Regions from separate parts of the Pseudomonas sp. 20P_3.2_Bac5 genome, predicted to be linked through region 3. Evidence: riboswitches for the same ligand, from Rfam matches in the RefSeq annotation. Region 3 holds a riboswitch; each other region holds the start of a gene.
The links. Region 3 has a riboswitch for cobalamin ahead of NTD88_RS01515 (CbtB-domain containing protein). Riboswitches for the same ligand answer to the same signal wherever they lie in the genome.

Region 1: another riboswitch for cobalamin. It lies ahead of NTD88_RS14530 (ABC transporter substrate-binding protein); the one in region 3 lies ahead of NTD88_RS01515 (CbtB-domain containing protein).
Region 2: another riboswitch for cobalamin. It lies ahead of cobO (cob(I)yrinic acid a,c-diamide adenosyltransferase); the one in region 3 lies ahead of NTD88_RS01515 (CbtB-domain containing protein).

Annotation. Positions count from the first base shown of each region.
Region 1 covers NZ_JANLOA010000077.1:16,372-24,078, reverse strand. The annotation lists gene uca (urea carboxylase) at 1-832, shown strand, start outside; cobalamin riboswitch at 954-1,156, shown strand; gene NTD88_RS14530 (ABC transporter substrate-binding protein) at 1,302-2,318, shown strand; gene NTD88_RS14525 (FecCD family ABC transporter permease) at 2,318-3,358, shown strand; gene NTD88_RS14520 (ABC transporter ATP-binding protein) at 3,355-4,146, shown strand; gene NTD88_RS14515 (pseudoazurin) at 4,163-4,600, shown strand; gene NTD88_RS14510 (OprD family porin) at 4,636-5,973, shown strand; gene NTD88_RS14505 (GNAT family N-acetyltransferase) at 6,196-6,702, opposite strand; gene NTD88_RS14500 (tetratricopeptide repeat protein) at 6,819-7,439, shown strand; gene NTD88_RS14495 (LysR family transcriptional regulator) at 7,521-7,707, shown strand, end outside.
Region 2 covers NZ_JANLOA010000131.1:37,409-45,115, forward strand. The annotation lists gene bluB (5,6-dimethylbenzimidazole synthase) at 1-581, opposite strand, end outside; gene NTD88_RS26140 (cobyrinate a,c-diamide synthase) at 578-1,873, opposite strand; gene cobO (cob(I)yrinic acid a,c-diamide adenosyltransferase) at 1,870-2,481, opposite strand; cobalamin riboswitch at 2,627-2,848, opposite strand; gene NTD88_RS26150 (hypothetical protein) at 3,000-3,578, shown strand; gene NTD88_RS26155 (PQQ-dependent sugar dehydrogenase) at 3,675-4,991, shown strand; gene NTD88_RS26160 (O-methyltransferase) at 4,998-5,648, opposite strand; gene NTD88_RS26165 (C40 family peptidase) at 5,666-6,199, opposite strand; gene NTD88_RS26170 (C40 family peptidase) at 6,337-6,966, opposite strand; gene hda (DnaA regulatory inactivator Hda) at 7,082-7,707, opposite strand, start outside.
Region 3 covers NZ_JANLOA010000009.1:110,349-118,055, forward strand. The annotation lists gene NTD88_RS01490 (hypothetical protein) at 1-265, shown strand, start outside; gene NTD88_RS01495 (DUF1272 domain-containing protein) at 382-627, opposite strand; gene cobM (precorrin-4 C(11)-methyltransferase) at 698-1,444, opposite strand; gene NTD88_RS01505 (cobalamin biosynthesis protein) at 1,473-1,898, opposite strand; gene NTD88_RS01510 (CbtA family protein) at 1,898-2,590, opposite strand; gene NTD88_RS01515 (CbtB-domain containing protein) at 2,602-2,784, opposite strand; cobalamin riboswitch at 2,883-3,070, opposite strand; cobalamin riboswitch at 3,127-3,335, shown strand; gene cobW (cobalamin biosynthesis protein CobW) at 3,431-4,498, shown strand; gene cobN (cobaltochelatase subunit CobN) at 4,502-7,707, shown strand, end outside.

The DNA of each region.
Region 1 (7,707 bases), on a different contig from region 3:
CATCCGTCGCATCAACGACCTGCCGAACCTGGACGAAGTGCAGCGCACCGTGTTCGACGCCAGCTATCTGGTGATGGGCCTCGGCGACGTCTACCTCGGCGCCCCCGTCGCCACGCCGCTGGACCCGCGGCACCGCCTGGTGACCACCAAATACAACCCGGCGCGCACCTGGACCGCGGAAAACTCGGTGGGCATCGGCGGCGCCTACCTGTGCGTGTACGGCATGGAAGGCCCGGGCGGCTACCAGTTCGTCGGCCGCACCTTGCAGATGTGGAACCGCTACCGCGAGGTCGCCGCGTTCGGTGGCAAGCCGTGGCTGCTGCGCTTCTTCGACCGCATCCGTTTCTACCCGGTGACGGCGGACGAACTGCTGCGGATTCGCCGTGATTTCCCGCTGGGGCGCTACCCGTTGCAGATCGAAGAGAGCGAACTGTGCCTCGCCGATTACCAGGAGTTCCTCGCCCGCGAGGCGGCGGGAATCGACGCCTTCCGTACGCAGCAACAGGCGGCGTTCAACGCCGAGCGCGAGCGCTGGATCGCCTCCGGCCAGGCCCATTTCGAAAGCGACGAAGCGGCAGCCCCTGCGGCTGAAGAAGCAGCGCTCGAAGCCGGCCAGCAAGGCGTGGACAGCCCGATCGCCGGCAACCTGTGGCAAGTGCAGGTCAGCGCTGGCGACCGGGTCAAGGCCGGCGATGTGCTGGTGGTGCTGGAGTCGATGAAGATGGAAATCCCGGTACTGGCGCCGTGCGATGGCCGGGTGGCCGCAGTGCGCGTGGAGCCCGGCTCGCCGGTGCGGGCGGGACAGCGGGTGGTGGTGTTGGCGGATCGCTGAGGCTCGACGCCCCGACAACATCGCTGTCACTGAGGGCCTCATCGCCGGCAAGCTGGCTTGCCAGCGATGAGGCCCTCAACATCACCACCACTCCAACACTGGCCCTGTGCCGCTCTATCCCGTACCATCGCGCCCCGCCGGTTTCCGAAAGGAACTAACAGGGAATTCGTCCGCGCCGCTTACCGGTGCGAAAACGCAACTGCCCCCGCAACTGTAGGCGCCGAGCCTGCTCCTTTTTCACACGCCACTGGGCCACGCCCGGGAAGGCAGGAGCATGGTGATGACGCGCCAGTCAGGAGACCTGCCGGCCAGCAGCATCGCAAACCCACCGGCGGGGTGTCCGGGAAGGGCATTCCGTTTCCGCACGGCAACCGTTTTCGGCTGCCCCGCGCGCTTGCGCGTCTTCGGGATGTGTTTTCCAGACCTGTGCCGTCCGCCACGCACACGTTCGAATGGAGATCGCATCCGCATGCCCCTGTCCCGCCTCACGCTCGCCCTGCTCGCCAGCCTCGGCCTCGCCAGCACCGCCCTCGCCGCGCCCACCGCGTACCCGCTGACCATCGATAACTGCGGCACCCCGCTGACCTTCGACCAGGCTCCGGCACGCGCGGTCACCATCGGCCAGTCCGGCACCGAGATGTTCTACGCCCTGGGCCTTGAGCAGAAGCTGGCCGGCACGTCGCTGTGGTTCAGCGACGTGCCGGAGCGCTTCAAGGCGCAGAACGCCAAGGTCGAGCGCCTGGCCGACAACGACCCGAGCTTCGAAGCGGTGATCGGCAAGCGTCCCGGCCTGGTGGCGGTGCAGTTCGAGTGGATGGTCGGCCCGCAAGGCGTGGTCGGCACCCGCGAGCAGTTCGCCGACCTCAAGGTCCCGGCCTACCTGATGCCGTCCGACTGCGAAGGCAAGGACAACCTCAGCGGCGCCGACGGCACCCGCCTGCAGGCGTTCCAGATCGACAGCCTGTACAAGAGCATCGAACAACTGGCGCAGATCATGGACGTCCAGGACCGCGGCGAAGCCGTCGTCAATGACCTCAAGGCGCGCCTGGCCAAGGTCACCGACAACGCCGGCCAGCGCCGCGATCAGGATCAATCGGCCGTGTTCTGGTTCTCCAGCGCCGACCTCGATATCGACCCTTACGTGGCCGGGCGCAAGGGCATTCCCGACTTCATGCTGAACAGCCTGGGCATGCGCAACGTCATCGCCTCCGACGAAGAATGGCCCACCGTGGGCTGGGAAACCATCGCCAAGGCCAACCCGACCTTCCTCGTCATCGCCCGCATGGACCGTCGCCGCTTCCCCGCCGACGACTACCTGAAGAAGCTCGAATTCCTCAAGAACGACCCGGTCACCCGCAACATGGACGCGGTGAAAAACGACCGCATCATCATCCTCGACGCCAACGCCATGCAGGCCAGCCTGAGCCTGGTCGACGGCATCGAAACCCTGGCCGCCGCCAGCCAGAAGCTGCGGCAGGACCACTGATGCCCCACGCTGTCGCCCGCCTCGTCCTGCGCCTGCTGGGCCACGCCCTGTGGGTCGGCGCCTTGCTCGCGCTGGCGGTGACGATCGCCGCCAGCATCGGCGAAACCCGCCTCGGCCTGTCCGTGGTGCTGGACGTGCTGGGCAACAAGTTGTGGGGCGCCGGCCACCTGCTGGACCCTATCGACGAAGGCATCATCTGGAACTACCGGCTGCCCCGCGCGCTGGTGGCCGGCGCCTGCGGGGCCGGCCTGGCGATGTCCGGCGTGGTGTTGCAGGCGCTGCTGCGCAATCCACTGGCCGATCCGTACTTGCTGGGCATCTCCGCCGGCGCGTCGACCGGCGCGGTGCTGGTGGCGATCATCGGGGTCGGCGCCGGCACCTTGTCGATGTCCGGCGGGGCCTTTCTCGGCGCCCTGGCCGCCTTCGCCCTGGTGGTGTTGCTGGCGCGCGGTGCACGCGGGGCCGGCAGCACCGGGCAGATCATCCTCGCCGGGATCGCCGGCTCGCAGTTGTTCAATGCCCTGACCTCGTTCCTGATCACCGCCTCGGCCAGCGCCGAGCAAGCCCGCGGCCTGATGTTCTGGCTGCTGGGCAACCTCAGTGGCGTGCGCTGGCCGGCGGTCGGGCTGGCGCTGCCGGTGGTGCTGCTGGGGCTGGTGCTGTGCCTGTGGCATCGGCGCGCGCTGGACGCCTTCACCTTCGGCGCGGACGCCGCAGCGGCGCTAGGCGTTCCGGTGCGCCAGGTGCAGATCGTGCTGGTGGCGTGCGCGGCGCTGATGACCGCGGTGCTGGTGTCCATCGTCGGCTCCATCGGCTTCGTCGGCCTGGTGATTCCCCATGCCGTGCGCCTGCTGGCGGGGCCGCGACACACCCGCCTGCTGCCGTTGAGCGCGTTGTGCGGCGCGCTGTTCCTGATGGCGGCGGATGTGCTGTCGCGCACCCTGATCAAGGGCCAGGTGCTGCCGATCGGGGTGATCACCGCGCTGGTCGGCGCGCCTGTGTTCGCCCTGATCCTGATCCGGGGGCAACGTTCGCGATGAATGCCTTCGAGCCGACACAGCACTGCGCCGCCCTCGCCTGCACGGGCCTGGGGTACCAGATCAAAGGCACGCCGCTGGTGGCCGAGGTGGACCTGCAGGTCCGCCCCGGCGAAACCCTCGGTATCGTCGGGCCCAACGGCTCGGGCAAGTCCACCCTGTTGAAGTTGCTCGCGGGTCTGCTCAAGCCCCACAGCGGCGAAGTCCGGCTCAACGATCATCCGCTGGCGAAGCTGCGCCGTGGCGAAATCGCCCGGCTGCTGGCGGTGGTGGAGCAACAGGCCAACACCGATGACGCCATCAGCGTGCGCGACGCCGTCGAGCTGGGCCGCACACCCTGGCTGTCGGCGCTGTCGCCATGGAGCGCGGCCGATGACGCCATCGTCGCCCAGGCCTTGCAGGCGGTGGCCATGGCGCACCTGGCGCAGCGCACCTGGCACAGCCTCTCCGGCGGCGAACGCCAGCGCGTGCACATCGCCCGCGCCCTGGCCCAGCAGCCGCGCATCCTGCTGCTGGACGAGCCGACCAACCACCTCGATATCCAGCAGCAACTGAGCATCCTGCATTTGGTGCGAGCACTGCCGGTGACCACGCTGATCGCCCTGCATGACCTCAACCAGGCGCTGGACTGCGACCGCCTCGCGGTGATGCAGCACGGCCGGCTGGTAGCCCTCGGCACGCCGCTGGAAGTCCTGACCCCACAACGCCTGCACGACACCTTCGGCGTGCACGGCCATTTCATTGACGATCCGCTGGACGGCAGCCGCTTCCTGCGCCTGCGTCCGCGCTGATTTTTCGAGGTATCCGATGCACGTTCTTTCCAGGCTGGCACTGCTGGCCCTGCTGTTCAGCCCCGTGGCCGTGGCCGAAGTCCACGAAGTGAAAATGCTCAACCGGGGCGCCGCCGGGGCCATGGTCTACGAGCCGGATTTCCTGCGCCTGCAACCCGGCGACAGCGTGCGCTTCCTGTCGTCCCAGAGCGGCCATAACGCCGCGACCATCGACGGTCTGCTGCCCGCCGGCGCCGAGCCGTTCAAGAGCAAGATCAACCAGCCGCTGGAAGTGACATTCGACGTTCCGGGTTTCTATGGCATCCAGTGCAGCCCCCATGTGTCGATGGGCATGGTCATGGCGATCCAGGTTGGTGAGCCGGGCGCTGCGACGCCAGTGCCGCCCGCCAGCCTCAATCTCCGCGCCAGCCAGCGCCTGACCACCATCATCCAGCGCGAACTGCCGCCACGCTGAACCGCGCTTTTTATCTGCTACGGAAGGATCCGCCCGTGATCAAGCTCCACCACCTCGCCCTGGCCCTCGTGGCCCCGACGTTGGCTCATGCCGAATCGGCCCAGGACCAGGCCAACGGCTTTATCGAAGACAGCACCTGGCTGCTGCTCAACCGCAGCGTGTTCGACCAGCGCGACTACCGCCATGGCGGCCGCAGCAACGGCGCGCGCAACGCCTACAAACCCCGCGACCAACGCAACGGCGCCGCCGAAGAATGGGCTTACGGCCTGATGGGCAGCGTGCAATCGGGCTTTACCCAAGGCACCGTCGGAGTTGGCGTCGACGCCCACCTCTACTACGCACGGCAACTGGACAGCGGCGGCGGCCGGGCCGGCAAGGTGCGGTTGCTGGGCCTGGACAACGAAGGTCACCCCAAGGACAACGCCGCCCGCGGTGGCGCGGCGGTCAAACTGCGCTGGTCCAACACCACCCTGAGCTACGGCGAGCAACGGGTGAAAACGCCGGTGTTCAGCTCCTCCGACAGCCGCCTGCTGCCGGAAACCGCCACCGGTTTTTTCCTCACCAGCCAGGAAATCCCCAACCTCAAACTGGTCGGCGGCCACTTCAACGAAAGCACCGACCGCAACGCCTCCAGCCATGACCGCGGCTTCGTGGTGAACTACTCCAACGGCAAACAGGGCAACGGCTTCGACCTGGCCGGCGTGGTCTACGACGGCGTGCCGGGCCTGGTGACCAGCCTCTACACCTCGCGCTACGAAGACAGTTGGCGCCAGCACTACCTCAGCGCCAGCTACCGCAAGCCGCTGGCCGGCGACCGCTCGCTGGGGCTGGACCTCAACCTCTACCGCACGAGCGACACCGGCAAGGCGCTGTCGGGTGACATCGACAACACCACCTGGAGTTTGATGTCGAACTACCGCAGCGGCGCCCACACCTTCAGCCTCGGCTACCAGGCCGTGGACGGCAACACGCCGTTCGACTACGTCACCCGTGGCGCCATCTTTATCAGCAACGCCGTGCAACTGTCCGACTTCAACGCGCCGAACGAACGCTCCTGGCAGGCGCGCTACGACCTGGCGATGCAATCCTTCGGCGTTCCGGGGCTGGTGTTCAGCGCGTTGTATGTGCGCGGCAGCGGGATCGACGGCAGCCATGTCGATCCGCGGGGTGGCTATGCCTGGCTGGGTTATGGCGAGGGTGGCCGGCATTGGGAGCGGGATCTGGAAGCGCGTTATGTGGTGCAGAGCGGTCCGGCGAAAAACCTCGCGCTGTCGCTGCGGCACAGTGTGCACCGCGGCAATGCGGCGCAGGCAGAGACGGATGCCGATCAGGTGCGGTTCGCGGTTGAGTATCCGTTGAGTGGTGGGTTCTGAGCGGGCACGACGCGGAACCTGTAGGAGCGGCCGTTAGCCGCGATGGGCCGCGCAGCGGCCCTGAATCCATCCAGCACATTGTTTCTGGCGGGTTGGGATCTCACATTCAGACATCCTCAAGGTTGAAAGAAATGCCGGATGTAGACAGCCATCTCGAGCTGGATGGTTTTGGGGCCGCTGTGCGGCCCATCGCGGCTAATGGCCGCTCCTACAGGTACCGCGTCAAGCCAGACCCCATTCCATATGCGTAGTCCGCCAAACCGGATCGTCCTCCACGTCCACAATCCGAAACCCCCGCCGCTGCCAGAACTCGATGGCACCCGGCAAAAACGGATGGGTGTGCAGATACAACACCTCCACGCCCTGCTCCACCGCCAACGCCTTCAGCGCCTCGTACAACCGCCGCGCCAACCCGCCCCGCCGGTACGCCGGCTCGACGAATAAGCGCACCACCTCAACCACCCGCCGCCCACGATAGTCGAACTGGGCAAAGCGGTGGTCATACGGCAGGTAACCAATGGCCGCGACAATACGTTCGCCGTCACGGGCAATCAGAAAACGCCCCTGCGCGGGCGCCTGGTAGCTACCCGCAAAATCCGCCAGATCAGTCGGCATCGGCGAATCCGCCAGCATCGGAAAGATCACCGCGCGGGCAGCCATGACAAAAGCCACCGTCTCGGCAATAGAGCCCTCGCCCGGCGCCTTGATGCGGACATCCACCGCACTCATGTCAATAAGCCACAAAAAAAGCCCGGATTTGCTTGACCCACTCCAGAAACCTCCCATTAAATCCGCGAACTCTAACAAAAACATCGGCCGCCGCCCGGCATCTTCAAGGACGCCCCATGCTCAGCACCGTCATCGATAACGCACGCGTCCTCGAACTCAACAACCAGGCCGTGCATTACAGAAACCACGGTTACCTGGACAAAGCGCAAGACTGTTTCCTCGAAGCACTGGCCCTGGCCGAAGCCATCGACGGTTTCGACCCGGCCAGCCTGGCGACGGTGCGCAACGGCCTGGCCGGCCTGCGCTGGGCGCAGCAGCGGCATGCCGAAGCGCTGGCACTTTACCTCGACGTACTGCGCAGCCGCGAAGCGCTGTTTTCCCCCAGCCACATGGTAGTCGGGCAGAGCCTGCAGACCCTGGGCAACTGCTACCTGGAACTGGGCCAACTGGCGCAAGCTGCGCAGGCGCTGGAGCGCGCCGTGCAGGTCTACCGCGAAGACACCCCCGACGACCTCGCGCCCGTCGGCGCCTGCCTCGCCTCGTTGGGCGTGGCCCACCTGCAACAAGAGAACCTTCCCCAAGCGCACAAGGCGCTCAGCGAAGCCCTCGGCATCTATCAGGTACAAAGCCCGCGGGATGAACAGATCATCGCCGCGCTCGGCGAGCAGTTGAAAGCCATCGAAAGCCGCGGCAAAGGCGCGTGGTGGCGGGTTCTGGGGAGGCGGCGCTACCGCTGACGCACAATCCTGAGCACGGTCGGCCAAGAAGGATTATTCTGCAAAAACATTTCCCCGGCTCAGAGTATGTGAGAAGCGAATATGAAGATCGATGACATGGACGCCTTTGTCGCCGTCATCCGCTGCCAGTCGACCAACCTCGCCGCCGAGGCGTTGCAGTTGACCCAGCCGGCGATCACGCGGCGGGTGCAGAATTTCGAGGAAGATCTGGGCGCCAATCTGCTGGATCGCAACACCAAGCCGCTCAAGCCGACGCCCATGGGCTGGC
Region 2 (7,707 bases), on a different contig from region 3:
AGCGCCAGCATTGGCGCCGGATAAAATTCGTGCACCGGGCCCAGGCAAAGAATCGCCAGCGGCTTGGCCCCCGCCGGCATGCCCAGCAGATCGGCCAGTGCCTGCGGATCGAACAGCGACACCCAGCCCATGCCCAAACCCTCGGCGCGGGCCGCCAGCCATAGGTTCTGAATGGCGCACGACAGCGAGGCGAGGTCCATTTCCGGCAAGGTGCGACGACCGAAGATATGCGCCTCGCGTTTGTCCATCAGCGCGGCGACCAGCACTTCGGCGCAGTCGTTGATGCCTTCGACCTTGAGTTTCATGAACTCATCGGAGCGCTGCCCCAGCGCTTCGGCGGTGCGTATCCGCTCGTCCTCCACCAGCGCCTGGATGCGCTGACGCAGGTCGCGGCGGGTAATGCGGATAAACCGCCAGGGCTGCATCAGGCCGACGCTGGGCGCCTGGTGCGCCGCCTCCAGCAAACGGACGAGCAACTCGGGCGCTACCTCGCCGCCGCTGAAATGACGCATGTCGCGGCGCTCACCAATGGCGCGGTAGATCGCCACGCGCTCGGCCTCACTGTAGGCGTGTGCGCTCATGGTGCCAGCAGCGCCGCCGTCGCATCAGGGTTGGACGGGAAGTAGAAATGCACGTACGACGCGGTCAACCGGCCAAGGCGGTACACCGCTTCGGCGCCGCGCCCGCCGTTGGGGCTCTGGCCGCGAGCAATGGGTTCCAGTGCGGTGCTGGTCAGGGAATGGTGGTAGGTGTGCCCGCGCAGGGTGCCTTCCGGCAGCTCCACTGCTTGCAGGGCCAGCGCGGCAAGGCGCTTCTGCATCACCGCTTCGCCGGACAGCAGCCCGGCCAGCTCGGCACGCTCGCCCGCGACATCGGTCAGCGCATCGAGCAGGAAGAGCATGCCGCCGCACTCGGCCAGCAACGGCTTGCCCGCCTGATGGTGGGCGCGGATGGCCGCCAGCATCGGTGCGTTCGCGGCGAGGGTGTGGTGGTGCAGTTCCGGGTAGCCGCCGGGCAGGTACAGGCTGTCGGCCGGCGGGATTTCGCGGTCGTGGACCGGCGAGAAGAAACTCAGCTCAGCGCCCATCGCCCGCAGCAGTTCGAGGTTGGCGCCGTAGGTGAAGGCGAACGCTTCGTCGCGGGCCACGGCAATACGCACGCCCTCAAGACCCCGCTCGATGCTGCGCGGCGCCGGCCCGCTGAACGCCACCGGCGGCGGCAAGGCCGACTGGCAACTGTCGCCCAGCGCCTTGGCGGCGGCATCGAGGCGCAGGTCGAGGTCGGTCAGCTCGCTGGCCTGGACCAGCCCGAGGTGGCGACTCGGCAGTTCGATCCCGGTCTCCCGCGACAGCCCGCCATACCAGCGCAGCCCTTCGGTCAGGCTGCCTTCCAGCAGTTGCGCGTGACGCAGCGAGCCGACCCGGTTGGCCAGCACCCCGGCGAACGGCAGGTCCGGCTGGTAACGCGCCAGGCCGAGGGCCAGAGCACCGAAGGTCTGCGCCATGGCCGTGCCGTCGATCACCGCCAGCACCGGCACGCCGAAATGCCGCGCCAGGTCGGCGCTGGACGGCGTGCCGTCGAACAGCCCCATGACGCCTTCGATCAGGATCAGGTCGGCCTCGGCCGCCGCTTCCCAGAGCAGGCGCCGGCTTTCCTCGGCGCCGACCATCCACAGGTCGAGCTGGTATACCGGCGCGCCGCTGGCACGTTCGAGAATCATCGGGTCGAGGAAATCCGGGCCGCACTTGAACACCCGGACCTTGCGCCCCTGGTTGCGGTGCAGACGGGCCAGGGCCGCGGTGACGGTGGTCTTGCCCTGGCCGGAAGCCGGCGCGGCGATCAGTACCGCCGGGCAATGCCGGGTGTCGCTCATAGTTCGACGCCCTTCTGGGCACGGATGCCGGCCTGGAAAGCGTGTTTGATCATGCCCATCTCGGTGACGGTGTCGGCCAGTTCGATCATTTCGTCCTTGGCGCCGCGGCCGGTCACGATCACGTGCTGCATCGGCGGGCGGGCCTGCAAGTCGGACAGCACCTGTTCGAGGTCGAGGTAGCCGTGCTTGAGGGCGATGTTCAGCTCATCGAGCACCACGAAGCCGATGCTCGGGTCCTGCAGCAGTTGCCGGGACACCGCCCAGGCCGCTTCGGCGGCGGCGATGTCGCGCTGGCGGTCCTGGGTTTCCCAGGTGAAGCCCTCGCCCATCACGTGATAGCGCACCTCTTCAGGGAAGCGGCGGAAAAACAGCTCTTCGCCGGTGGCGTTGCGCCCCTTGATGAACTGCACCACGCCGCACTGCATGCCGTGGCCGAGGGCCCGGGCGAGCATGCCGAAGGCCGAGCTGCTTTTGCCCTTGCCATTGCCGCTGAGTACCAGCAACAGGCCACATTCATTTGGGGAATTGGCGATGCGCTCGTCGATCACCGCCTTTTTGCGCAGCATGCGCGCCAGGTGGCGTTCGTCACGTTCGGTGGATTCGGTCATCGGGATCTCCGCGGGCCACTGTCGGCGCGGCTTGTCCGCTGGCGCGACAAGGCTGGGGGCATCGACAGATGAAGGGGGTAGTGGCACACGGAACGCGCAGGAGCCGGGCGACGAGGCCCGGAAAACCGCGCATCACCCTCCGTGATGCCGTTGACTGTTTGCAGGCCGGTCTCCGGGCTCATGAGCGGATATTCAGATCCTGGCCGGGCGCCTTCCCGGGTGACGACACCCAGTGGCCATGCGCAGCCTTGACTCATTTACCGTTGCGGGGGCAGCGCCGGAATCGCACGTCTGGCGTGCTCACCGGCTTCCCTGTTTCACCCTGTCGGCCGGCGGGCCACAGAGCACCTGAAACAAGCCGCAAAGGTTAGAGGGTTGGACCCGGAGCGTCAATGAAAGGCGCCCGGTACGAGGCGACCGATGGCGTTTCTGTCGTCTTGTGCAACACTCAGTCGAGTGATATCAAAGTGCCACGGTTTTCCGCTGTACTCGTACAACAATTACGAAAGGAGAGCAGCATGCAAGGCCTGATCATCAACAATCCTCGCCTGGAATTCCTGCGCCCGGCGCTGGAGCGTTGGAGCGAATGCATCGAACGCTTCAACCAGACCCTCGGCGACAACGAAGGGCCTTACTGGCAAGGGCTCCAGGGCAACCTCGGGATCCTCTCGGCGGCCATCTGGCAAGCCGAGCTGGTCACCCTTCAGGATTTCCAGAGCAAGAAGCAACGCGACGAGGGCGAGCGGGATGCTCGCTGCGCCTTGCTGATCGCCAGCCGCGAAGAGTCGGCCTACCTGCATGCCGGCCAGCGCTGGCCGAAGGTCGGCCGGCTGGACCTGAGCGCGGCCTTGCAGGACGTCGGCGCCAGCGCGCGCGCGATCGCTTACCCGAGCCAATTGAAGATCGCCGCGCTGTTCGCCAGCCCGTGCAAGCTCGGCCAGCATGTCAGCCCCGAGGAACTGCAGGACCTGGTGGACGACCTGCAAAAGCACAACGCCTGCGCCATTGCCTGGTGTTTCCCGTATGGCTATCGGAAATTGCATGACGAGTTTGGTCAGTACTATCCGGGCGTGGCCTTGTTGCTGAAGCAAGCCTGAAGATTGTCGGGGCCGCCCGCGGCCCCGACAATTGAACCTCCCTTCTCCGATCCACCTCTGACTCCTTATAAGCACCCGTTCCCCGAGGAGTCGCACATGTCTTCACTACGCATTGCAGTTCTACTGGCGATCACTACCGGCCTGACCGCCTGCGGTGACACCGCCCGGCTCCAGGTCACCGACGGCAGCGGCCCGGCGCCGCAACTGCCGGAACCGAACAAGACCCTGATCCCCACCGTGAACATCGCCCCCGCGGTCGGCTGGCCGAAAGGCGCCAAGCCCGCCGCGGCGCCCGGCACCCAGGTGGCGGCCTTCGCCAGCGGCCTGGACCATCCGCGCTGGCTGTACGTGCTGCCCAACGGCGACGTACTGGTGGCGGAAACCAACGCGCCGCCGAAGCCCGAAGACGGCAAGGGCCTCAAGGGCTGGGTGATGAACAAGGTCATGGCCCGCGCTGGCGCCGCCGTACCCAGCGCCAACCGCATCAGCCTGCTGCGCGATACCGACGGCGATGGCGTCGCGGAAACCCGCACGGTCTTTCTGATGAACCTCAACTCCCCGTTCGGCATGACCCTGGTGGGCAACGATCTCTACGTGGCCGACACCGATCGCCTGCTGCGCTTCAAGTACGAGGCCGGCGCCACGGTGATCAACACGCCCGGCGAAGTCGTCGCCGAACTGCCCGGCGGCCCGTTGAACCACCACTGGACCAAGAACGTGATTGCCAGCCGCGACGGCAAGAAGCTCTACGTCACCGTCGGCTCCAACAGCAACGTCGCCGAGAACGGCCTGGACAAGGAAGAAGGCCGCGCGGCGATCTGGGAAATCGACCCGGCCACCGGCAACCACCGAATCTTCGCCTCGGGCCTGCGCAACCCAAACGGCCTGGCCTGGGAACCGCGCAGCGGGCAACTCTGGACGGCGGTGAACGAGCGTGACGAAATCGGCAGCGATCTGGTGCCGGACTACATCACCTCGGTGCGCGACGGCGGTTTCTATGGCTGGCCTTTCAGCTATTACGGCCAGCATGTGGACGTGCGGGTGCAGCCACAGGACCCGAGCCTAGTGGCCAAGGCCATCGCCCCCGACTACGCGGTCGGCCCACACACCGCGTCTCTGGGCCTGACCTTCGCCGAACCCGGCGTCCTCCCGCCGCCGTTCGACCAGGGCGCGTTCATCGGCCAGCACGGCTCCTGGAACCGCAAGCCGCACAGTGGCTACAAAGTGGTGTTCGTGCCGTTCAGTACTGCGGGCAAACCAGCGGGCAAACCGATCGACCTGCTCACCGGCTTCCTTAATGATGACGGCAAGGCCATGGGCCGGCCGGTGGGGGTGATCAACGACCAGCGTGGCGGGCTGCTGGTGGCCGATGACGTGGGCAATGTGATCTGGCGGGTCAGCAAGGCGCCTTGAGAACGTTCAGCGCTTGCGACACAGCGTCAGGCCGTCACCCAGCGGCAGCAGCGACAAATCCACCCGCACATCGTCACGCAGCGCCAGGTTCAAGGCCTGGATGGCGCGGGTGTCGTCGCTGTCCGGCTGCGCCTGCAACACCCGGCCGCTCCACAAGGTGTTGTCGAACAGCACGGCGCCACCCTGGCGCAGCAGCCGCAGGGCCTCTTCGAGGTAGCGTGGGTAATTGGCCTTGTCGGCATCGATGAAGATCAGGTCGAACGCGCCGTCCGCCAGTGTCGCCAAGGTGTCCAGCGCCGGACCTGGGCGCAGGTCGATGCGGCGTTCCACGCCCGCTTCCCGCCAGTAGCGGCGAGCGATGTCGTGGTAGTCGCCCGGAAGGTCGCAGCACAGCAGTTCACCGTCCGCCGGCAAGGCGTCGGCCATGCACAGCGCGCTGTAGCCGGTGAAGGTGCCCACCTCGATCAATCGGCGCGCACCGCTCAAGCGCACCAGCAGCGCCAGCAACTGCCCCTGCTCGGGGGCCACCTGCCAATTGGCATTCGGTCGCGCGGCGGTTTCAGCGCGAAGGCGCGCCAGCAACGGCCTCTCGCGCAGGGAGACGCGCCGGAGGTAATCGTAGAGCGCATCGTCGAGGTAAAGCGTCTGACCGGTCATCGCTCACCTCGGCGCTATCAGGGGTTATGCGCCAGGTGTGCGGCTTGCAACACGCGCTTGGCGTTGAGGTAGGACTTTTGCCAGTAGTTGTTCGACAGATAGTCCAGCCGTACCGTCCCGCCCGTGGACGGCGCATGGACGAAACGCCCCTCGCCGACATAGATGCCCGCATGGTTGACCTGGCTGCCACCGTTGGTGGCGAAGAACACCAGATCACCGGACTGCAAGGCGTCGCGGGACACGTTCGGGGCGCCCATGACGATCATCTCGCGGGTCGAGCGCGGCAAGGCGATGCCAGCGGCGTCACGGTAGACGTAGCCAATCAGGCCGCTGCAATCGAAACCGGCATCCGGCGTGTTGCCACCCCAGCGATAGGGCGTGCCCACCAGGCCAAGCGCGCGAAACAGCACGTCTTCGGCGACGGGAGAGAAATACACCTGAGGAGAAGTGAACGCCGGCTGGACCACCTGGGGCGGGGTCGGGGCGTGGCTGGAACAGGCACTGATCAGTGCCGCCAGGGACAATACCGCTAAGCGCGCCATTATCGACATCGTCAGAACATCCTGTCTGAAGCTGCCCGGCTGGATGCCGGCAAAGTGGTGAGAATCAAGATTAGACGCTTTCTGTAAACACGCACGGCGACGAGCTTTTCAGCATCGTCGCCGTGTCCATGACGCTAGCGAAGGAATCAGTTGCGCGAGAGCGTGGTCGGTGCCATTGCCAGCGCGCGCTTGGCTTCGATGAACGTCTTGCTCCAGTAGCGATCGCCGAGGCTGTCGATACGCACGCCACCGCTGCGACGGCTGCTGGAGTGGATGAACTGGTTGTCGCCGAGGTAGATACCGGCGTGGCTGACGCGACCGCGGCCGTTGGTGCTGAAGAACAGCAGGTCACCCGGCTTGAGGTTGTTGCGCGAGACCAGCGGGGCATCGACGTTGATCATTTCGCGGGTGGAGCGCGGCAGGTTCATGCCAGCTTCTTCGCGGAACAGATAACCGATGAAGCCACTGCAATCGAAGCCCGACTGCTCGGAGGTGCCACCGAAACGGTAGCGGGTTCCGATCAGCGACATGCCACGCTCGAGGATGCTGTCGGCCAGCACGGGCAGTTGGTAAGGCTTGGAGGTGGAGAACTGTTCCAGGTCCTGCTCGGTGGCCAGTTCTTCTTCGAACACCGAAACGTCGGTGGAAGACTGGGTGGCGACCTTTGCAGCGATTGGAGCGTGATCCTGCTGTTGCGAAACCGGGCTGTGGGCAGCGCAGCCGAAAAGCAGCGTCACGAGTGCGAGGGGCACGAGGGGTGCGAAGCGATTTAGCATGGGCACGACCGTGTCTGGAATTCAAAGAAGCCGAGACTATGCCTTCTATCGATTCGATTTGCAAATTCAATCGAAAAAAATGTGACTTTTATGTTCCGAGGCTCTGGGACGGCGTTTACCAGCCCAGCGTCTCCTTCAAAAACGGGATGGTCAGCTTGCGTTGTGCCTGCAGCGACGCCTGATCGAGGCGTTCCAGCAGGTCGAACAGCGCGCTCATGCTGCGGGTACCGCGGGTGAGGATGAAGTGCCCGACCTCGTCGGTCATGTGCAGGCCGCGACGCGAAGCCCGCAATTGCAGGGCGCGCAGCTTGTCTTCGTCGGACAGCGCACGCATCTGGAAAATCAGCGCCATGGTCAGGCGCGACTTGAGGTCGGCGAGTTTGATCGGCAGTTCGCGCGGCGAGCTGGAGGCCGCGATCAACAGGCGCCGGCCACTGTCACGCAGGCGGTTGAACAGGTGGAACATCGCCTCTTCCCACTCCGGCTTGCCGGCGATGGTCTGCAGGTCGTCGATGCAGACCAGTTCGTACTGTTCGAGGTGATCCAGGAGTTCGACGCCACGGTCGAGCAATTGCGCCAGAGGCAAGTAGACCGCCGGCTCGCCCATCTGCTCGAAACGCAAACAGGCCGCCTGCAACAGGTGGGTACGTCCGACACCCTGCTTGCCCCACAGGTAGATCAGGCTCTCGGTCCAGCCGGCGTCGGCTTCGCAGAGTCGCTCGACGTAGCCCAGTGCGGCGG
Region 3 (7,707 bases):
CAGCGGTGTGGTAGGCGGCAACGCGGCGGGCATGAGCAAACAAGGCATGGGGCCGCTGCTCAATTCGATTCTTGGCGGGGTGGGTGGCGTGGTGCTGGGGCAGATCCTGGCGTCATTCACCGGCGATCAGAGCCTGGCCCAGGCTGGCGCGGCAGGCACCCTGGATTTGCCCGCGATCATCAGCAGCGTGGTGGGCGGCGGGGCTGGCGGGGCGGTGCTGACGTTTATCGTCGGGCTGATCAAGAACAAGCTGCAGCCGCATTAGCCACAAAATAGGGCCAGTCAGTTAAGCCCGTCGAGACCCTTCGCGAGCAAGCTCGCTCCTACACTGTAGGAGCGAGCTTGCTCGCGAAGGGCATTACTGCATCGTAGGCCCTTTCTTCAATGAGTCGGGCAACCCTCGGCCTTCACCGTGCGCACCGTCGTTGCCGGATTGCGCGCCAGCTTCTCGCCCACCCTGGCAGGCCTTGGCTGCAACTCGCCACCGCAGTTCGGGCACTTGCCCTTCAACTGACCTTCCGCACAGCTGCGGCAGTAGGTGCATTCGAACGAGCAGATCAGTGCATCGCGGCTGTCGCCTGGCAGGTCGGTGGCGCAGCATTCACAGCAGGGGCGCAGTTCAAGCATTGAAGGTAGTCCTTTGAGGTATGCCGAAGCGTTAAATTGAAGCAACGCTGATGGCAATGCAATAGCGCGGTCAGGGACGGTACAGATGCGCGTGGCCCGCCCGGTAAAGCGCGGACTCACTGAAATTGTCGCTGGCAAGCACCCGGCCCACCAGGATCAGCGCCGTGCGGCGGAATCCTTTGCGTTCCGTCTGCTCGACGATGTCGTCCAGCGTGCCCAGCACCCAGTCCTGGTCCGGCCAGGTGGCGCGATGGACCACGGCGATCGGGCAGTCGCCGCCGTAATGCGGGCGCAGTTGCTCGACGATCTTTGGCAGATGCCGCACCCCGAGGTGAATCGCCATGGTTGTCTTGTGGCTGGCCAGGCTGGCCAGCGCTTCACCTTCGGGCATAGGGGAGCTGTCGGCGAAGCGGGTGAGGATCACGCTCTGGGCGATGTCCGGCAGTGTCAGTTCGCAGCCGAGCAGGGCGGCGCTGGCCGCAGTGGCGGTCACGCCGGGGATGATCTGGTAAGGAATGCCCAGTTCACGCAGATGGCGAATTTGCTCGCCGATGGCGCCGTACAGGGCGGGGTCGCCGCTGTGCACCCGGGCCACGTCCTGGCCCTTGGCATGGGCGGCGCTGATCGCCGCGATGATCTGCTCCAGGTGCAACTCGGCGCTGTTGATGACGGTCTCGGCCTGGTGCCCTTCGAGCACTGCGGCGGGCACCAGGGAACCGGCGTAGATGATGACCGGGCACTGGCGGATCAGGCGCTGGCCCTTGACGGTGATCAGCTCCGGGTCGCCGGGGCCGGCGCCGATGAAATAGACGGTCATGGCAAATCCTTGAACGAGAGGGGGCGGATTATCCGCCAAACGACGGCGCCCAGGCCAATGCCAGGGTCATATCGTCCTGGACGATGCGGGTGACCCGCAGTTGTGCGGGAAGGCCGCTGACCTGTTCGGCCAGCGCCAGGGCACAGCTCTCGGCCACGCCATGGCAGCCGCTGTGGCGAAAGGCGACCGGCGAGCGGTGGCTGAGGCGGGCGGCGAAGGGCGCCAGTTGCGCGGCGCTGAAGAAACTCAGCGGCAGGGCAAGTTGCGCGGCCAGTTGCAGCAGGCCGGGTTCGTCGTGCTTGAGATCGATGCTGGCCAGGCCGGCGAGGGCTTCGAGAGGGAGGTCATGGGCTTTCAAGGTCCGCCTTAGCAGCCCGGCCAGATTATCGGCCGGACTGCTGCGGCGGCAGCCCAGCCCGGCGAACAGCGGGGTTGCGCCGGGCGGGAAGGGCATCACGCAGCCTGGCGGCGGTACAGCCAGGCGCTGATCAGGCCGAGGGCGACCCAGAACGCCGCATTGGTCAGCAGCGAAGCGACGATGAACTGCGACTCCAGCGCTTCTGGTGCCAGGCTTTCGTGCACTTCCGGTTGCGGCGCGCCGATCACATGCGGCAGCACCAGCAGCACCAGGCCCACGGCCTTGAGCAGCCAGTTACCGGCGAACACCATCAGCGCCAGGCCAACGGCGGTCGCCGCGGCGGTGCCAATCCACCAGTACTGACGCAGGGCCAGGTCGGCGGCGGCGGTACCCGGCAGTTCCGGCGGCAGGCCCAGGTTCGGCGCCAGGCAGAACACGGCGAAACCGCCGAGCCCCCACAGCGCACCCGTGGTGACGCGGCCTGGGCGACGCAGCGTGTACATGGCGGCGAGCAGCAGGGCAAAGCCGACCGCGACCACCAGATTGCCGCCCGTGGTGGACAGCACGCGCTGCCAGCCATCTTCCGGCGACCAGGCTTCGGCGTCGTGATGATGCTCCGCGCCCGCCGCGGCGTCGGCGTGCTCGTGTTCTTGTACGGCCGGGGCCGCGGTTTCATAGGTTTCCGCCTGGAGAATCAGCGGCGCGACCCAGAAGCTTTGCAGCAGGGTCAGCAGCAGTGCGGCCAGCAGGCCGGCGAAGCCTGCGGTGCGAGCGATGCGCATGAACATTCGGGCAGGCCTCAGTGGCAAGGGAAAGCGGCGCTGTGACGGGTATCGTGCGCGGCGTTGTGCACCGCTTCGATGTGCGAGAAGCCGGCGAAGTAGACCAGGCACAGGCCCAGCACCGAGGCGCTGACGGCAGCGACGATGCGCTGGCTGAGGGTGGTCGGGGTGGCGATGGCGTGACTGGCGATGATCGGCATGGCGCTTTCCTCTTGGTGTTGTCGGCAACAGGCAAGCGCGAAGAACCCCTGGCCGGAATCGCCCAGGGGCTGCAACGTCGCCCGCCCACCGCGGGTTTGGTCAATGCTGTTGTTCAGGCCGGTCTCCGGGCTTGCGAGGGCATTTCGCCGTGGCGTCACCTTCCCATGCCCGCAGGCACAGTGGTCTTGACGCTTTCCTCGCTTACCGTTGCGGGGGCAGCACCGGAATTTACCGGTTTCCCGTTTCACCTTGTAACAAAAAGGCACCCAAACGAATCGCGCTAGGAAATCACGCGCGTTGACATCCGTCAATACAGCGGTTGACCGGCTTCGGGGCACTGCGTAGCCTTGCCGGTTCGAGGTTCTCTGGCACGGGCCGGAGCTAAGACGGGAACGCGGTGCGCCTTTTTCAGGCCAGGCCGCGGCTGCCCCCGCAACTGTAAGCGCTGCTCCCATCGACACAGCCACTGCCGAACCGGCGGGAAGGCGTCGATGCCGCCCTGAAGGGCACAGCGCGAGCCAGGAGACCTGCCTCGTTCAGTTTCCGACTTTCAACCGGGCGGGGTGATCCGGTGGCGAACGCGCCCAGGCTGCATGCCTGCGGCTCCCGTCCCGCATGCCCGCCATCCTGCCAAGGGCATCCGACATGAAAACACTGGCCAAACTCCCCGTCACCATCGTTACCGGCTTTCTCGGCTCGGGCAAAACCACCTTGCTGCGGCACATGCTGGACAACGCCCAGGGCCGCCGTATCGCGGTGATCGTCAATGAATTCGGCGAGCTGGGCATCGACGGCGAAATCCTCAAGCAGTGCAGCATCGGCTGTACCGAAGAAGAAGCCTGCGGCCGGGTTTACGAACTGGCCAACGGCTGCCTGTGCTGCACCGTTCAGGAAGAATTCTTCCCGGTCATGCGTGAACTGGTGGCCCGCCGTGGCGACCTCGACCACATCCTGATCGAAACCAGCGGCCTGGCGCTGCCCAAGCCGTTGGTGCAAGCCTTCCAATGGCCGGAAATCCGCAACGCCTGCACCGTTGACGCGGTGATCACTGTGGTCGACAGCCCGGCCGTGGCCGCCGGCACCTTCGCCGCCTTCCCGGAACAGGTCGATGCCCAGCGCAAGCTGGACCCGAATCTGGATCACGAATCCCCGCTGCACGAATTGTTCGCCGACCAACTGGCCAGCGCCGACCTCGTCGTCCTCAACAAGGCCGACCTGATCGCTGCCGATGCCCTGGCCGCCGTGCGCGCCGAAGTGGCTGAAGAGCTGCCGCCTGCCGTGAAGGTGATCGAAGCCAGCAAAGGCGTGCTGCCGCTGGAAGTGCTGCTGGGCCTGGGCGCCGAGTCGGAAGCCCATATCGACGGCCGCCGTACCCACCACGACAGCCATCACGACGATGATGACCACGACGACCACGACCACGACGCCTTCGATTCCATTTCCCTGGAACTGCCCGAAGCCGACGAAGCCCTGCTGCTCGACGCCCTCACCCAGTTGGTGGTGGACAGCGGCATTCTGCGGGTCAAGGGTTTCGCGGCGATTCCCGGCAAGCCGATGCGCCTGCTGATCCAGGGCGTTGGTACGCGCTTCGACAAACACTTCGACCGCGCCTGGCGCAGTGACGAAGCGCGGGTCACGCGCCTGGTGCTGATCGGTCAGGAACTCGACGCCGAGGCGCTGCAAGCCCGTCTGCGCGCGGCCCTGGGCGCCTGATCCATGCACCTGCTGCGGACCCAGCCCGGCGGCTTCGTGCCGGACGACAGCATTGCCGACCTCGGGCAGACTCCCGCCGAGCTGGTGATCCTTTGCAGCGGTGACTCGCACCTGGCGCTGCTGGCGGAAACCGCCCGCGAGCTGCCGGACGACTACCCCAGCCTGCGCCTGGCCAATCCGATGCAGGTGCAGAACCATGCGTCGGTCGACCTGTATGTCGATCAGGTGCTGCGCCACGCCAAGGTCATCCTGGTGTCGCTGCATGGCGGCATCGGCTATTGGCGCTACGGCGTCGAGCAACTGGTGGCCCTGGCCGAGCGCGGCGTGCAACTGATTCTGGTACCGGGCGACGACCGCCCGGACCCGGAGCTGAGCAGCCTGGGCACGGTCACCGGCGAGCAGGCCGAGCGGCTCTGGCACTTCCTGCGCCAGGGCGGCAAGGCCAACGCCCTGAATTTGTTCAACTGCCTTGCCAGTCTCTGGCTGGGCCGTGATTACCCCTGGGACGAGCCCCGGCAACTGCCGCGTACCAGCCTTTATCACCCGGATCACGCCGAGGCGGACCTCGCCGATTGGCGGGCCGACTGGTGCGCCGGGCAACCGGTGGTGCCGCTGCTGTTCTATCGCTCGCACCTGCAGGCGGCCAATACCGGCTTCGTCGACGTGTTCTGCGAGCGCTTGATCGGCGCCGGGCTCAATCCGCTGCCGATAGCGGTCGCCAGCCTCAAGGAGGCCGGTTGCCTGGCCCAGGTCGAGGCCTGGCTGGACGAAACCGACGCGGCGTTGATCCTCAATACCACCGGCTTTGCCCAGTCCAGCCCGGAGCAGCCGCACCTGCGCCCGTTCCGCCGCGACATTCCGGTGCTGCAAGCGATCTGCGCCCAGGACAACGAACCCGGCTGGCAAGCCAGCGAGCAGGGCCTCGGGGCGCGCGACCTGGCGATGCACATCGCCTTGCCGGAGCTGGACGGGCGCATCATCACCCGGCCAATAAGCTTCAAGGACCTGGCCTGGCGCAGCGAGCGCAGCCAGTCCGATGTGGTCTGCTACCGCGCACACCCCGAGCGCATGGATTTCGTCGCCGAACTGGCGCGGCGCTGGTGCGAGCTGGCGCGGTTGCCCAACCCGCAGAAGCGGGTGGCGCTGATCCTCGCCAACTACCCGACCCGCGATGGCCGCATCGGCAATGGCGTCGGCCTCGACACGCCGGCGGCGGCGCTGAATATCCTGCGGGCGCTGAAGCAGCAGGATTATCCGGTAGACGAGTTGCCGGACAGCGGCACCGCGCTGATCCACGACCTGTTGGGCGGTGTCAGCAACGACCTCGACAGCCTCGACCAACGCCCCTGCGCGCAAAGCATGGCGCTGGATGACTATCTGGCGGCGTTCGCGCAACTGCCCGAAGCCAATCAGCAGGCGGTGCGCGAGCGCTGGGGCGAACCGCAGCAGGACCCGATGTTCCGTGGCGGGCGGATGATGGTCGCCGGCCTGCGCCTGGGCCTGACCTTCGTCGGCATTCAGCCAGCGCGGGGTTACCAACTCGACCCGAGCGCGGTCTACCACGACCCGGACCTGGTGCCACCGCACGGCTACCTGGCTTTCTATTTCTGGCTGCGCCACGCCTTCGCCGCCGATGCGCTGATCCACGTCGGCAAGCACGGCAATCTGGAATGGCTGCCGGGCAAGGGCGTCGGCCTGTCCGCGCAATGCTGGCCGGACGCGTTGCTCGGCCCGCTGCCGAATATCTATCCGTTTATCGTCAACGACCCGGGCGAGGGCGCCCAGGCCAAGCGACGGACCCAGGCGGTGATCATCGATCACCTGATGCCACCGCTGACCCGCGCCGAAACCTACGGGCCGCTGCGCAACCTTGAGCTGCTCGCCGACGAGTACTACGAAGCGCAATTGCTGGACCCGCGCCGCGCCATCGAATTGCAGAAAGAGATCCTGCAACTGGTGCGCGACAACCATATCGACCGCGAGCTGCAACTGGACGGCGCGCTGGATGACGCGAATGTCTGGCTGCCGCGGCTGGACACCTACCTCTGCGACCTCAAGGAGTCGCAGATCCGCGATGGTCTGCATGTCTTCGGCGAGTCGCCCGGCGGACGCCTGCGCATCGACACCTTGCAGGCCCTGCTGCGGGTTGCCCGTGGCGATGGCCGCGGTGCCAATGCCAGCCTGCCGCGTGTACTGGCCCGAGCCTTGGCGCTGGGCTTCGATCCGCTGGACTGCGACCTCGGCCTGCCGTGGGACGGCCCGCGCCCGGAGCGTCTGGCGTTGCTCGACGCCGCGCCGTGGCGCACCCATGGCGACACTCGCGAACGTCTGGAATGGCTGGGCGCGCAACTGATCGAACAAACGCTGGCCGGCGAGCCGGAACTGCCGGACGAACCGCAGTGGGACGAAGTGCGCACCCTGCTGACCGCGCTTCGCGAGCAAGTGGCGCCGCAACTGGACGCCTGCGGCGAAGCCGAAATGCGCGGCGTGCTGACCGCCCTCGACGGGCGTTTCGTCCCCGCCGGACCGAGCGGCGCACCAAGCCGCGGGCGCCTGGACGTGCTGCCCACCGGGCGCAATTTCTACACCGTCGATGTGCGCAACCTGCCCACGGCTACCGCCTGGCGCCTGGGTTTCGCCTCGGCCAACCTGATTCTCGAGCGGCACCTGCAAGACCACGGCGACCACCTGCGCCAGCTCGGCCTGTCGGTGTGGGGCACGGCGACCATGCGCAGCGGCGGCGACGATATCGCCCAGGCCCTGGCGCTGATGGGCGTGCGCCCGGTTTGGGCGGCCGGCAGCCACCGCGTCGATGACTTCGAGATTCTGCCGGTGAGCCTGCTGGACCGGCCGCGGGTGGACGTGACCCTGCGTGTTTCGGGGTTCTTCCGCGATGCTTTCGGCAACCTGATCAAGCTGTTCGATGCCGCGGTACAGGCAGTAGCGGCGCTGGACGAGCCGGATGACTTCAACCCGCTGGCGGCGCGGGTGCGCAGCGAGCGCGCCGAATTGCTCGCCAGCGGGCTGGACGAGGAGCAGGCGCGGCGTCAGGCGGGCTGGCGGGTCTTCGGCTCCAAGCCCGGGGCCTATGGCGCCGGGGTGCAGAACGCCATTGACGGGCGCCTCTGGCACAGCCGCGAGGACCTTGCCGAGGTCTACCTGAACCACGGCGGCTACGCCTATGGCGGCGCCGACGACGGCACCGAGGC